Regions from separate parts of the Alteromonas sp. W12 genome, predicted to be linked through region 2. Evidence: predicted binding sites of a transcription regulator. Region 2 holds the regulator's gene; the other holds the start of a gene.
What was found. The regulator FliA, encoded in region 2, starts transcription of late flagellar genes. The targets are predictions, from matches to a motif close to CTAAAGNTNNNNNNNNNNNNGCCGATA.
Positions count from the first base shown of each region.

Region 1: the regulator FliA is predicted to act here: its motif matches at 1,828-1,854, upstream of AWH61_RS18570 (DUF5610 domain-containing protein).

Region 1 is NZ_LQXH01000013.1:570-3,726, forward strand. Features, by position in the region: gene AWH61_RS18565 (RNA recognition motif domain-containing protein) at 1-405, shown strand, start outside; gene AWH61_RS18570 (DUF5610 domain-containing protein) at 485-1,798, opposite strand; gene trmA (tRNA (uridine(54)-C5)-methyltransferase TrmA) at 1,975-3,072, shown strand.
Region 2 is NZ_LQXH01000001.1:629,691-632,847, forward strand. Features, by position in the region: gene flhF (flagellar biosynthesis GTPase FlhF) at 1-317, shown strand, start outside; gene AWH61_RS02555 (MinD/ParA family protein) at 323-1,189, shown strand; gene AWH61_RS02560 (RNA polymerase sigma factor FliA) at 1,186-1,917, shown strand; gene cheY (chemotaxis response regulator CheY) at 1,954-2,337, shown strand; gene AWH61_RS02570 (protein phosphatase CheZ) at 2,372-3,127, shown strand; gene AWH61_RS02575 (chemotaxis protein CheA) at 3,140-3,157, shown strand, end outside.

The sequences.
Region 1 (3,157 bases), on a different contig from region 2:
TTGTTATTTTCTTCTGCTAGTTTAAACGTCCATGTTCCACTGACCGTCTCAGCAGCTCTGCTGATCAGCGGTATCGTTACTCCTTGGCTAGCGTCTCTTATTCAAAGTCCATCTTCCTCAGATGCCAGAGCACATTCTAATGACGGATCAGTAGAAACTTTATATGTGGGTAATTTGCCTTATAGAGCAAACGAGAACGCAGTAAAGGAATACTTCAGTAGCTTTATTGAAGTACAGTCGGTTCGCTTAATGAAGGATCGTAAAACTGGAAAAAGAAAAGGATACGGTTTTATCGAAGTTGTAACTGACGACTTAAACAGCGTTATCGATAAAACTAACGACTCAATCTTCCAGGAGCGAACCCTAAAAGTTCGCCCTGCAAAGGACAAAGTCGAACACGCATAATTTTGTGAGTACGGTTTATAGGCTATAAAAAAGCCCGGTTAGCTTTCGCTACCGGGCTTTTATATTAGTAAATAGTTAGTTATTCACTTGTCTCAGCAGATTGAGGAAGTCCATTAAGTAAAGTTTGATTAAAAGCGTGAAACCTATTTATAGCAGATACAAGATCTGGCACCTGCACGTCTTTGATCTCATTAATCAACCCACCTATTAAGGTATTATAGTCTTCGTTACTTTCTAACGTACTTTCGGCATTAGCAAAAGTATCCATCATCTTTTCTAGATATTGCGCTATAGGGCTAACCACATTTCCAAACTTCGAATTATCGCTTTTGTCTTCATTGTAATGTTGGATGTTCTCATACGTCTTTAGTACTTCGGTCTGTGTTGTTCTATTTAACTGTAACGCGTAGCCAACTAACTCTTTATCGTCAAAGCCTAAACTTAACGCTTCTTCAAATGCTTTGTCGATGTCACCACTGTAAAAGGTGTCGGCGAGATCCTGAACTTGACCAACCAAATCAGCTATCGACTCTAACTCATCTTCATCAAGCTCGCCTTTTAATGAAAAGCTAATACCGCTTCGCTCATAGTATTGGTACGAAGTTTGTTGTTGGTATGACGCTGAAAAATTGTTTTCACCTTGCTCGCCACTACCGCCTGATTGCTCCTGAGATGCCTGTGCTTGGAAATTAAGTTGTTGAGATGCTTGGAACGAGCGAAGACTCTCAAAACTAAAACTCACTTCGTCGCCATCTTTAGTTCGAATCAGCAAGCTTCCGCTTTTCTCATCCGATGCAGCTACCGCGTTTAAGGACGAAAGCGTTACAGCGTTCGGCTGCTGGCGACCAAATATGTCAGTTTCCAGATCGTTTATTCCTGTATCGATGAGATCGCGGCTTTTTGTCATTCCTTGCTCAATCTCTTCATTCATAAAACCAGCGAGGTCTTTTTCAGCCATAGCGAATCCACGGCTTACGCCTTCTCTCGCTTGGCTAAATAAGCCATTAAGCTTTTCTTCGCTGGCACCACCGTTTGCCGCACCTCTAATAACGCCACCTACGAACTTAAGTACGTTTCTGGCAACTTTTTCAAAGTCGAACAAACTGTTCGACTTATCTTCAATGCTTTTCTCTTTGGCTTCTTGTGGCTTTTGGCCATCTATAACTAACGCTTGGTTAAGGCTGCTACTTACCACACGTAAGCCGATGCTAGTTTGGCTACTGGAAACAGATACTGATGCCGCTTGTTGTTTAGAAAACTCAGCCGCTTGCTGCAATCCGTCTTGCTGTAACTGCTTTTTCAACATTTCGTTCGGGTGAACTGATGCCTTTTGATCTGCTTTTTGATCGACCTTCTGGTCGCCCATAAAAGCCTTAATTTGACCCACGTTCATAATTTGATCCTCACTATCCTCAATCTTATTATCGGCAAAGAATCAGTATTGTTTAATTTTAATACAGCTTTTTTTACTGGGTCGTTCCTAATAATAATGCAGAAGTAGATAGCGCTTGTTGCAGTTATTTTATAAGGGACTACAATTCGCGACCTCAATATTGAATGGAGAATTTTATGACCGCGACCGAACAACAACGCTATCAAGCTCAGTTGGACGAAAAAGTAGAACGTCTTACTGCGTTACTTTCTCCGTTCAATGCGCCTGACTTGTCCGTATTCCCATCGCAACCAACGCACTACCGTATGCGCGCCGAATTTAGAGTATGGCATGAGGGCGATGATTTATTTCACATCATGTTCAACCAGGAAACAAAAGAAAAGTATCGCGTAGATAGTTTCCCTCCAGCTTGTAAAGCAATAAACCATGCTATGGCTTTGTTGCTTGAAGAAGTAAGACCAAATGAGGCGCTAAGAAAGAAGCTTTTTCAAATCGATTATCTTTCTGCACTATCTGGCGAGCTTGTCATCAGCCTTTTATACCATCGCCAATTAGATGAAAAGTGGGAAGAGGCTGCAAGAGAATTAAAGGCGACGCTAGAGGATCACTTTCCAAAAGTAAACATCATAGGCCGTGCGAGAAAACAAAAGCTTATTATCGACAACGATTTTGTTATTGAGCGCTTACCCGTTAATGGCAAAGAATTCATATTTAAGCATATCGAAAATAGCTTCACTCAGCCCAATGCCGAAGTGAACTGTAGCATGATTGAATGGGCACTAGATTGCGTAAAGCCGCTCTCTGGCGATTTACTGGAGATGTATTGCGGTGCAGGTAACTTCTCACTGCCGCTAGCGCTTCACTTCGATAATGTTGTGGGGACCGAAATAGCCAAGCCCTCTGTACAAGCTGCGCAGTTTAATATTGAACAAAATCAGCTTAATAATGTGAAGATCGTAAGACTCGCCGCTGAAGAATTCACTCAGGCTATGAAAGGTGAACGTACGTTTAGTCGCTTAGAAGGCATTGATCTAAGTACATATAATTTCACAACTGTATTGGTCGATCCACCAAGAGCTGGGTTAGATGAAGACTCGCTTAGAATGATTCAGGATTACGATAATATCGTGTATATCTCGTGTAACCCTGAAACATTGGCGCAAAACCTTGAGCTTTTAAGTGAAACTCACGACGTTGCTCAATCAGCACTATTCGATCAATTCCCGTTTACTCATCACATTGAGGCTGGCGTTTTACTTACACGCAAAAGCTAGTTTTGGTACAAATTGACAAGGCCTTTGGAGTCACAAAGGCCTATGAAGACGTATTAAAATAAGGTGGCTTTGATTAGAGCAAACG
Region 2 (3,157 bases):
TGCCAAATGTTAAAAAATATTTGGTAGCGCAAGCAAATACGCAATATCCTGCTTTGCAGAGAATCATTCAAGCGTATGATGATATTGAACTAAGTGGCTGTATTTTCACAAAGTTAGATGAGTGCTACTCTTTAGGAGAGGTGCTTAGTGCAGCGGTTGAATACCAATTACCGGTTAGTTATGTCACCGATGGTCAAAAAGTACCTGAAGACATTAAGATTGCAGAAGCGAAATCTTTGGTTTCCGCTGCTGCAAAGCTTTATAAAAAGTACGGTTTGAATCATACTAGTGGTAACAACGCAATTAAAACAGCATAAGCAGTATGATTGACGACCAAGCGAGTAGCTTAAGAAAAATGAAGCAATCACGGTTAATCAAAGTAATCGCCGTCACCGGTGGCAAAGGTGGCGTAGGTAAAACAAACATTACATTGAACACCGCTATCGCCATGGCGAAGCAAGGTAAACGTGTAATGGTTCTCGATGCGGACCTCGGTCTTGCTAACGTAGACGTTATGTTAGGTTTGCGTGTTGAGAAAAACTTATCCCACGTGCTTTCCGGCGAATGTACACTTGATGAAGTACTAGTGACCGGTCCGCACGGAATAAAGATTGCCCCTGCCACATCAGGCACGCAGTCGATGGCAGAATTGTCGCCAACGCAACACGCTGGCCTAATTCGTGCCTTTAGTGAGCTGCGCTCGCAGATTGACGTGCTTATCGTTGATACAGCGGCAGGTATTTCAGACATGGTGTTGAGCTTTTCAAAAGCCTCACAAGACATCATGGTCGTTGTGTGTGACGAGCCTACCTCATTGACAGATGCGTATGCATTGATAAAAATTCTGAATAGAGAGCACGGTGTTTTCCGCTTCAAAGTTGTGGCTAATATGGTGCGCGACGTGCGAGAAGGCCAAGAGTTATTTAGTAAATTAAGCAAAGTGACAGGGCGTTTTTTAGATGTTGCACTAGAATTAGTGGCGACAGTACCGTTTGACGAGAACATTCGTAAAGCAGTGCGTAAACAAACAGCCATTGTCGATGCTTACCCAGGTTCACCTGCAGCCGTTGCAATAACACAGTTGGCGAGTAAAGCCTTAACATGGCCTATTCCAGCGCAGCCAGGTGGCCATTTAGAGTTCTTTATTGAACAGTTAGTTGCAGAAAAAGCCGTAGGAAGTCAGCGTTGAACAGCAAGGCAGCCGCTTATCAACAACAAACCGATAAAGCGCAGTTAGTCGAAAGACATGCGCCATTGGTTAAGCGTATAGCGCATCACTTGATAGCGCGATTGCCGGCTAGTGTTCTCGTAGACGATTTAATTCAATCAGGCATGATTGGATTATTAGAAGCCGCACGAAACTTTGATGGTTCAAAAGGAGCCAGCTTTGAAACGTTTGCCGGTATTCGCATTCGCGGTGCTATGCTAGATGAAATTCGCAAAGGGGATTGGACACCGCGTTCAGTCCACCGAAATGGCCGAGCGATCACTGAAGCAATTTCGCAAGTAGAAAGCGAAACAGGCCGCGATGCTAGAGATTCTGATATTGCTGATAAGCTTAATGTAAGCTTGCAGGACTATCACCAAATGCTTAATGAAGTAAATGCCGGAAAGCTGGTAGGTATTGAAGATTTAGGTGTGTCAGAAGATGTTATTTCGACAGAGCAAAATCGAGGTAGCGACGCACCACTGGAAGATTTGATGCAAGGCGCTTTCCAAAAAGCGCTTGCCCATGCAATTACGACATTACCTGAAAGAGAAGCGATTGTACTTTCGCTGTATTATGATGAAGAGCTGAACCTAAGAGAAATTGGTGAGGTTCTTGATGTAAGTGAATCGAGAGTCAGTCAAATTCACAGTCAGGCCATGTTAAAACTCAAATCACGAATGAAGTCGTGGCAAGCTGACGAAGAATAGAAATTAATAACAATTAACCCCTCACTGGAGGCTATTTTGGACAAAAGCATGAAAATTCTCGTGGTCGATGATTTTTCTACCATGAGACGTATCATCAAAAACCTACTTAAAGATTTGGGTTTTTCCAACATCCAGGAAGCGGATGACGGAAGTACTGCATTGCCTATGTTGCAGCAAGGTGATTTCGATTTCGTAGTTACCGATTGGAACATGCCTGGAATGCAGGGTATTGACTTGCTTCGCGCGATTAGAGCCGATGACAAGCTCAAGCACCTACCAGTACTTATGGTTACTGCTGAAGCGAAGAAAGAGCAAATTGTTGCCGCCGCGCAAGCAGGTGTTAATGGCTACGTTGTTAAGCCGTTCACTGCAGCAACACTTAAAGAAAAATTAGATAAAATATTCGAACGTTTAGGTTGATCCAGACGCTCACCAGAGAAATGAGGTTTACTGGATGTCAACGAATGTAAACGTTCCAATTTCGTTGGAAGAAGCAAAACAGCTTGTCACCTACCTTGAAGAGGGTGACAACGCTTCAGCCAATGCCCTATTAGAAGCGGCCTCAATGAAAGAAAACGTTGAGTTATTTGCCGAAGTAGGGAAACTGACGCGTCAGCTTCATGACGCGCTGAATAATTTCCAAATAGACGACCGCATTAAAAATCTCGCGACCGATGATATTCCCGATGCACAATCCCGCCTAACCTACGTAATTGAAGAAACTGAAAAAGCTGCTAATACTACTATGGATGCCGTTGAAGCGAGTATGCCTATAGCTGAAATGCTGTCGGCGCGCATTGAAAAGGTTATGCCTGAGTGGAAGAAGCTGATGAATCGCCAGATAGAGTTGGGTGAATTCAAGGCTTTATGCGCAGACTTAGACGAATTGTTGGAAGAAGGTTCGGCACAGTCAGCTAAACTTACACAGTTACTTACAGAAGTATTGATGGCTCAAGGTTATCAAGACTTAACTGGTCAGGTTATTCGCCGCGTTATCGACTTGGTTAAAGAAGTGGAAGACAGCTTAGTTAACATGCTTACCATGTTTGGTGAACGCGACGGTGCAGAACAAACTAAACCATCCAGCGTTAAGGCCGATAAGGTTGATGGTGTAGAGGCAGAAGGCCCTATCATTGATGCCGATAAGCGCGACGACGTCGTGTCAGGCCAAGATGATGTAGATGATCTTCTGTCTAGCTTAGGTTTTTAGGGGAGCGGGCGCATGTCGTTTGATGTTGAC